DNA from 4 places in the Rossellomorea sp. LJF3 genome. Region 1 is predicted to be linked to each of the others. Evidence: predicted binding sites of a transcription regulator. Region 1 holds the regulator's gene; each other region holds the start of a gene.
The links. Region 1 encodes Rex, which represses fermentation and respiration genes when NADH is low (regulators of the CRP and FNR family bind a similar motif). Its sites were predicted from a motif close to TTGTGAAATATTTCACAA; they were not measured.

Region 1 (2,206 bases):
CTCCTTCATAGCTCTGAAGATACGTTTCAAGCCATGATAAAGTTTCGATATCCAAGTGATTGGTCGGCTCATCAAGGATAAGGATGTCAGGCTTGGTCAGAAGAAGCTTACCAAGGGCGAGACGGGTTTTCTGCCCACCGCTCAATGTTGAAATCTTGGTTTCGTAATCAAAATCGGCAAAGTTCAATCCGTGAAGGACGGAACGGATATCGGCTTCATACTGATAGCCGCCGGAGTCCTTGAAGAGAACCTGTAATTGATCGTATTCCTTCAATACCCGTTGATAGACCTCCTCTTGTTCATATACCGAGGGATCGGCCATTTGCTGCTCCAATAATCGCAATTTTTTTTCCTGCTGTTTCAATTCCTCAAAGACGGTCAGCATCTCAGACCAGATGGATAGATCCGATTCGAGACCCGTATTTTGGGCAAGATACCCGATGGAGACGCCTTTTGGCTTTGTGATCTCCCCGGAGTCGTAGGAAAGGTGGCCTGCTATTATTTTTAGAAGAGTCGACTTCCCCGCACCATTACGGCCAACAAGGGCAACGCGATCTCTGGTCTGTATTTCAAGTTTAATATTTGATAGGATATTATCTGCACCGAAGTTTTTTGTTAATTGATTCACTTGTAAAAGAATCATGACGTTTCACCTCTATTTCATAGTGCTAGTGTACCGTATTTGAGAGGGGAACGGCAATAAAACACCTATTAATCTTCGTACACTTAGGATAAAATATAGTGTATGATGGGTAGGAGAGTTTAATAAATTCTGGATGCTTTCAATTTTGGAAGCGGTATCAGAGGTTTTGAATAGATGTGGGGGAATACAATATGAACCAGGATACAACGAAAATTCCACAGGCAACGGCCAAGCGCCTTCCGTTATATTATCGATTTATCAAGAATCTGTACTCATCAGGTAAGCAGAGGGTTTCATCGAAGGAATTAAGTGAAGCGGTGAAAGTTGATTCTGCTACGATCCGCAGGGACTTTTCTTATTTTGGTGCATTGGGTAAAAAGGGATACGGCTATAATGTCAATTATCTGTTATCCTTCTTCCGTAAGACCCTGGATCAGGATGCCCTTACGAAGGTTGTGCTGATCGGGGTGGGGAATCTTGGTACAGCGTTTCTTCATTATAACTTCATCAAGAATAATAATACGAAGATCGAAATGGCTTTTGAGGTGGATGAAAAGAAGGTCGGGACTCAAATCAGTGATGTACCCGTTTTTCATTTAGATGATTTAGAAGAGAAGCTTGTGGGGCATGATATTGAAGTAGCGATTCTGACGGTGCCGGCATCTTCTGCTCAGAATATCACAGACCGATTGGTTTCTTCGAATATAAAGGGGATACTGAATTTCACCCCTGCGAGATTGACGGTGCCCGACCATATCCGCGTCCATCATATCGACTTGGCGGTGGAACTTCAGTCACTCGTTTACTTCTTGAAACATTATTCAGAGGATGACACGGAAATGTCACAAGATGGAATCATAACAGAATAGAAAATTCTTCATATTTACGTTATGATAGAATGGTAAAAGAGGAGGTGTCTCATTATGCCAGGTCCAGGTAGCCTCGTATTAATAGCAGTCGTTGCTTTACTTATTTTTGGTCCTAAGAAACTTCCGGAATTAGGAAAAGCGGCAGGAAATACATTGCGTGAATTTAAAAATGCAACAAAAGGCTTAGCAGATGATGAAGACGAAAAAAATAATAGTGCTAAGTAGGGTAGGATGAACGCCATGAGTCAAAGAGACATGACAGTTTATGAACATATAGGAGAATTGCAAAAACGACTCATGTTTGTAGTCGTTTTCTTCTTGTTAGCAGTTGTTGTAAGCTTCTTTCTTGCAGAACCTTTGATCAGGTACTTACAGCATGCCGATGAAGCGAAAGAATTAACCATGAACGCCTTTCGTATCACAGATCCTCTCAAGATCTATATGGAAATGATCATGTTCATTGCTTTGATCATGACATCCCCTATCATTCTTTTTCAAGTCTGGTCTTTTGTCAGTCCGGGTTTATACGAAAGAGAAAGAAAAGTGACGCTTAGTTACATTCCAGTTTCCCTCATCCTTTTCTTAGGTGGATTGTCATTTTCTTATTTTATTTTGTTTCCATATATCGTGAAATTCATGATGGGTTTATCAACGAATCTAAATATAGAACAAGTGATAGGAATAAACGAATATT
Region 2 (2,206 bases), on a different contig from region 1:
AATTAACGAATGCCATCGGAACTGCCGTCCTTATTTGGTTTGGGGCCCACCTCATTCAAAATGGATCACTGGAACTAGGTGAATTCGTCTCTTTCGCCTTCTATCTTGGTATGTTCTGGGAGCCTATCTCCAGACTCGGGCAGGTATACAATCAGCTATTGATCGGGATGGCTTCATCCGAGCGAATCTTTGAATTCCTTGATGAACAACCAATCGTAAACGAAAAGAAAAATGCCTTGAATCTGACTGATATCAAAGGAAGAATCCAATTCGAACATGTGGAATTCTCTTATGATGATAAACGTAAAGCACTCAGGGATATCAATCTGGAAATGAAAGCCGGGCAAACCGTTGCCCTCGTCGGACATACAGGATCGGGAAAAACGACGATTGCGAATCTCATCAGCCGATTTTACGACCCGACAAATGGCGTGGTAAAAATTGATGGAGTCGATTTACGGGATGCATCTGTTTCAAGCTTACGCAGTCAAATCAGCATCGTCCTGCAGGATACATTCATCTTCTCAGGAACGATCATGGATAATATCCGATTCGGACGCCCGGGTGCATCCGATGAAGAGGTCTTGAAGGCAGCCGAAGCCATCGGGGCCAACGAATTCATCGAAAAGCTCTCAAACGGTTACGAAACGGAAGTCGAGGAACGGGGGAATGTGTTATCTGTAGGTGAAAGACAACTATTGTCCTTCGCCCGTGCCCTTTTGGCAAATCCTCGCATCATCATCCTGGATGAAGCGACAGCATCCATCGATACAGAAACAGAAGTCAAGATCCAAAACGCATTGAAGAAATTATTGAACGGCCGTACCGCGATCATCATCGCCCACCGCCTTTCCACAATCCGTGAGTCCGACAATATTTTTGTCCTTGAAAATGGCAGAATCAAAGAGTCCGGAAATCACAACGAGTTGATGGAACAGGAAGGAGATTATTTTGAACTGGTGAAGTCACAGTTCAGGATGTTGGATGCGATGTGATGTGTAGTATAGAGGACCTCACACTGGTGTGTGGGGTTTTTTTGTGTGGTGTCGGTGAAACGGGGTGGTACCCAGTTGGAAAGACTAAATAGCAAAAAACTTTGTGAAAAACGTCACAAAATATTCATGTTCAATACTTCACAAACTTACCATCAGGTTTTATAATGAACAATAAGTGATAAACAGTAGGAAAGAGCTGTTTACGATAAAAAGTAATTCGGTAGGGGGAGTAAAGAATGGTTTTGGATAGTGTGATTTTAAGCAGGATGCTCACGTCGACAACCCTTGCATTCCATATTATTTTTGCAACGATTGGGGTAGGGGTTCCGGTTATGATATCCATAGCGGAGTTCATGGGAATCAAACGAAATGATCCTCATTACCTTTTGCTGGCACGAAGATGGGCGAGGGGATTTACGATTACGGTGGCAGTCGGGGTGGTGACCGGTACTGCGATCGGGCTTCAGCTGTCCTTGTTATGGCCTTCTTTTATGCAGGTCGCCGGACAGGTGATTGCCTTGCCTTTATTCATGGAGACTTTTGCGTTTTTCTTCGAGGCCATCTTTTTGGGGATATATCTTTATACGTGGGATCGATTCAAGAATAAATGGATTCACTGGCTGCTGACGATACCGGTGATGATCGGTTCTTCGGCTTCAGCCCTTTTCATCACGACGGTGAACGCATTCATGAATACGCCACAGGGATTCGAATTGGAAAATGGAAAAGCAATTAATATCGATCCGATTGCAGCGATGCTGAATCCGGCGACACCAACCAAAGTGTTTCACGTGCTGACTACGGCGTACTTAACATCTGCCCTCATTCTGGCAGCGATCACAGCATTTGCTATCCTCCGTAAAAAGGGAGGGGACTATCATAAGAAAGCCCTTCGGTTAACGATGGTATCTGCGTTGATTTTCGCTTTTGGTTCAGCTTTGGCAGGGGATTTATCGGCCAAGTTCCTGGCTGAATATCAGCCTGAGAAACTTGCGGCGGCAGAGTGGCATTTTGAGTCAGAAGAGAATGCCGATTTAATCGTTTTCGGGACGCTTGATGAAAACAATGAAGTCCATAATGAGATACGATTACCAGGTTTCCTGAGCTTCCTGGCGGGGAGTTCGTTTGATACAGAGGTCATCGGGTTGAATGAATTTCCGGAAGACGAACGGCCGCCTTTATGGGTACATTACTTGTTTGATTTGATGGTG
Region 3 (2,206 bases), on a different contig from region 1:
TCTTAACCATATATACGTGTAACGGAATAAGCATCTTCTGATGGCACCCGGATCGACTGCGAAAGTGCTCGGTCCGCCCTGCGTTCCTTGAAGTGCCGTTTTTTGCGGTTGGAAGTTCGGTGGTGGACCGGGTGGTGGTTGGTTTTGTCCGCCCTGCCCGCCTGTAGGGGGTGGTGAGCTTGGTGCTCCTTGTCCTCCCCCGGGAAAACCCGGTATGCCTGGGAAACCGCCGCTGCCTGAACCCCCACCGCCGCCTGGAAATCCAGGAATACCAGGGAAGCCACCACCGGAACCCTGTCCTCCCCCGGGAAAACCAGGGAATAATTGTCTGTGATTGTACATAGAAGAACCTCCTTATAAAGAATTCTCTTTATCTTATGAGGAGGGGAAGTGGGCGTGCGTGTCTAATCTGCTGTGATAAGGTCCCCGATCAAGATTCCAGCGCTTTTTTCATGACGTTTTTCAACGTTTGTGCAGAATGTGAGAACTGGGCCTTTTCTTTTTCATTCAAGGGAAGTTCGACAACTTTTCGGATTCCATCCCGGTTGATGATGGCCGGTACACCGATATACATGTCCTCTTCCTGATATTCTCCTTCCAGGAGGGCGGAAACGGTCAGGATGCTGTTTTCATTATTGAAGATGGCTTTGGTAATCCGGGCAAGTCCCATGGCGATTCCGTAGTACGTTGCCCCTTTTCGTTCGATGATGTGATAGGCTGCGTCCCTTACATTGACAAAAATGTCGTCGAGATCTTTCTGGACGTTCTCCATCTCCATATCAATCAGTTCATTCAACTGACTTGCACCAACCGTCGTATGGCTCCAAACCGGGAACTCAGTGTCACCATGTTCCCCCATGATATAGGCGTGGATATTCCGTGTATCAATATCGAAGTGCTGACCGACCAGGTAGCGGAGCCTGGCTGTATCAAGTATCGTCCCTGAGCCGATGACTCTCTCTTTCGGCAGGCCGGAGAATTTCCACGTGGCATAGGTTAAGATGTCGACAGGGTTGGTCGCGACAAGGAAGATTCCGTTGAAACCACTTTCCATGACGGAGTCTACGATGCTCTTGAAGATCTTCACATTTTTCTCTACAAGGTCCAATCTGGTTTCACCAGGCGCCTGATTGGCTCCCGCGGTGATGACGACTAAATCAGCGTCTTTACAATCACGATAATCCCCGGCTGAAATCTTCATCGGGGAAGCAAAAGCAAGACCGTGATTTAAATCCCGTGCATCTCCGTCGGCTTTCTCCTTATTCAGGTCGATCATCACAAGCTCATGGGCAATTCCTTGATTGAGAAGAGCGAAGGCATAACTGGAACCGACAAATCCTGTACCGATTAATGCTACTTTGTTTGTGCATTTGACTGTCATACGTCATCACCTATTCTTTCATATTTTGTTCTAGCGATTGGTAACATGCATACTCGATGGTTCGAGGGGATGAATAGATTGCACCTGCTAACATTGTGAAGTAATTCACAAATAGAGCATAACACGTTTCACATTGATATTCTATTGATAAATACATCCTATCATACATTATTTGTGAAATGATTCACAAATATGTCAAAGTTATTATAGGGGGACGGACCTTGATTCCTAGGACCTGGTCCTAGGAATCAAGGTCCGTCCCTCTAAAAGAAGGGTTTTTTATTGGCTTTGATGAATGTATATAGGAAGAGGTTCGTTTATGGAGGTGTTGTGTGTATGAATGTCGTGAGTGGGGAGTTGAGTGTCCGCCCGTTAGTGGCTGGGGATAAGTACACGCTCTCAAGGTGGTTGACGGATCCCGTGGTCCTGGAATTTTATGAAGGCAGGGATCGCCCTTTCACCACCGAGATGGTGGAGGAGAAATTCTTCTCCGATAGGGGTGTCATGAGTTGTCTTGTTGAGTATGAAGGGGTTGAAATCGGTTATCTTCAATATTATAAGCTCGATCATGAGACGATGATACGCTACGGCTATACGAATCTGGATGAAGTGATTTATGGTACGGATCAATTCATCGGAGAGGCGGATTATTGGAATAAGGGAGTCGGAACACAGCTCATTCGTGCAGTGGTGGAGTACTTGCTTCAGAAGGAGGGAGTCCACCGCCTCGTGATGGATCCGATGACATGGAACACGAGAGCGATCCGCTGTTACGAGAAATGTGGATACAGTAAAGCTCGGATACTGCGGGAGCATGAGCTTCAC
Region 4 (2,206 bases), on a different contig from region 1:
CGTAAAGTGGCGGATGAAGTACTTGGTAACGACAAGCGGATTCATCTGATCGAGCCGCTGGATGTCATCGATTTCCATAACTTTGCCTCCCGTGCCCACCTGATTCTGACCGATTCAGGCGGTGTTCAGGAAGAAGCACCTTCGTTAGGTGTGCCGGTCCTTGTCCTTCGTGACACAACCGAGCGTCCTGAAGGAATTGAAGCCGGAACATTGAAGCTTGCCGGTAATGAAGAAGAAAACATCTACAAGCTTGCGAAAGAACTTCTTACAGATTCGGAAGCACACGGCAAAATGTCAAAAGCGACAAACCCATACGGAGACGGACAGGCATCCTACCGAATCACCCAAGCGATCCGCTATCACTTCGGTCACCTGGATGAGCGTCCAAAATCCTTCGATCCAAACGAATAAAATAGTGTAAAGGTCCGTCCCTCTTACAATTTTTGAGGGACGGACCTTTAATTTTATAAACGCTAGCATTTTGAAATCAGTTGGAAGTATTTACATTAAATTCAAGGGTTACTCAGCAAGGGAATCTTCTATATAATGGAGGGGCATGTGAAGAGTGGAACTATGAATTTGTTAATATATTTCTAAGTTGTGCGTGAGGGGTGGGCAGTCGGATATGCTTTTCGACATGTCCAGCTGCGCCTCCTAGTCCCTCGAGGTCATAAGCTAAATATGCCAAAAAGGCAAAAAGCGCCTTTCCGGCATATTCATCTTATGCTTGTCGGGCCTGAGCAGTCGGCTCCGCTTTTCTAGCAATTGTGTTGAAAATGTGAACAATCTGGAAACACGTGGATAGGTTGTGAACTTTTTAACTTGAACGCATTGACATAGATTAAGCCCTATTGTATGCTTACAAAGGATGTAAAATGATAAGGTTTTCACAATGCGGAAACCCTTATGCAATCGGTTTTACATCATGTCTGAAATGCTTGCCTCATGTTCAAATTCCGTTTGAATGGGAGAGGTTGAAATGGGTCAAAAAAACGAAAGCCCATATAAGGCGATGGCGATTTATTCGGCCATTCTAGCACAGCTTGTCGGGTCTATCTTAGTCGGGATTTTCCTGGGGAGATGGATTGATCAGCAGGTTGATTCAGCACCACTCTTTTTAATCATCGGATTACTCCTCGGTCTTGCCGCAGGGATCTATGCGATGCTTCGAACAGTACGACATTTCTTCTTAGGAGAATAATAAGATATGCCGGAACTCCATCAAATGTTTAATAGACAGCGGAAATACATAATTTACGTGCTTTCTATTTACGTCCTGGGTTGGGGATTCACCACCCACAAATCAGTATTCTTAGGGTTAATTTTAGGGACAGTTCTAAGTCTTTATATGCACTGGGGCATGACGAAGCGGGTCTCGAAGTTCGGGGACGCCGTGGTAGAGGGAAAAAAAGTGAGATCACTAGGAACCACTTCCCGTATGGCCGCAGCCGCCCTTGGAGTCATCATTGCCACACGATTTCCAGAAACATTTCATCTCCTAAGTCTTATTATTGGATTAATGACGACCTATATTGTCATTATGATAGATTATTTTTTCAGCAGCTTCAAAACTAATAAATAGCGGGGAAGAGAGGTGAAGTATTTTGAATCATGGAGCACCTACAGCCCATTTCCTGGGTTTGACTTTTAACCTTGCGAACGTTTTGATGATCACGGTCGCAACGGCCATAGTGTTTATTATAGCCCTCTTATCTACACGTCGCTTAGCCCTGAAACCGACCGGAATGCAGAATTTTTTCGAGTGGGTGATGGACTTCGTCAAGGGGATCATTAAGAGCAACATGGACTGGAAGACGGGTGGCCGTTTCCATATCTTAGGTCTCACGATTATCATGTATATTTTTGTGTCGAATATGCTGGGTCTGCCGTTCTCTGTCGTATATGACGGCGAATTATGGTGGAAGTCACCTACAGCCGATCCTGCCATCACGATGACCCTGGCGGTTATGGTCGTGGTACTATCCCATTTCTATGGAATCAGATTGAAGGGGTTTGGCGAATATGGGAAAGACTTTTTCAAACCTATGTGGTGGTTATTCCCGCTAAAAATCATTGAAGAGTTTGCAAACACTCTTACATTGGGTCTTCGACTTTACGGTAACATCTATGCCGGTGAAATCCTGCTTGCACTACTTGCGGGTCTTGCCGTTAACGGTGGTATCGGCGGAACGATCGGAGCGATCGC

Region 2: a site for Rex is predicted at 1,097-1,114, ahead of V8G47_RS09785 (cytochrome ubiquinol oxidase subunit I). Genes of this name have one in related genera too.
Region 3: a site for Rex is predicted at 1,554-1,571, ahead of V8G47_RS03730 (L-lactate dehydrogenase). Genes of this name have one in related genera too.
Region 4: a site for Rex is predicted at 807-824, ahead of V8G47_RS19090 (AtpZ/AtpI family protein). Genes of this name have one in related genera too.

What each region holds. Positions count from the first base shown of each region.
Region 1 covers NZ_JBANLY010000031.1:4,881-7,086, forward strand. The annotation lists gene V8G47_RS19345 (ABC-F family ATP-binding cassette domain-containing protein) at 1-643, opposite strand, end outside; gene V8G47_RS19350 (redox-sensing transcriptional repressor Rex) at 835-1,512, shown strand; gene V8G47_RS19355 (twin-arginine translocase TatA/TatE family subunit) at 1,567-1,737, shown strand; gene tatC (twin-arginine translocase subunit TatC) at 1,753-2,206, shown strand, end outside.
Region 2 covers NZ_JBANLY010000008.1:40,004-42,209, reverse strand. The annotation lists gene V8G47_RS09790 (ABC transporter ATP-binding protein) at 1-995, shown strand, start outside; gene V8G47_RS09785 (cytochrome ubiquinol oxidase subunit I) at 1,232-2,206, shown strand, end outside.
Region 3 covers NZ_JBANLY010000002.1:255,319-257,524, reverse strand. The annotation lists gene V8G47_RS03735 (hypothetical protein) at 1-342, opposite strand, end outside; gene V8G47_RS03730 (L-lactate dehydrogenase) at 431-1,381, opposite strand; gene V8G47_RS03725 (GNAT family N-acetyltransferase) at 1,718-2,206, shown strand, end outside.
Region 4 covers NZ_JBANLY010000029.1:28,641-30,846, reverse strand. The annotation lists gene wecB (non-hydrolyzing UDP-N-acetylglucosamine 2-epimerase) at 1-411, shown strand, start outside; gene V8G47_RS19090 (AtpZ/AtpI family protein) at 980-1,201, shown strand; gene V8G47_RS19085 (ATP synthase subunit I) at 1,208-1,582, shown strand; gene atpB (F0F1 ATP synthase subunit A) at 1,605-2,206, shown strand, end outside.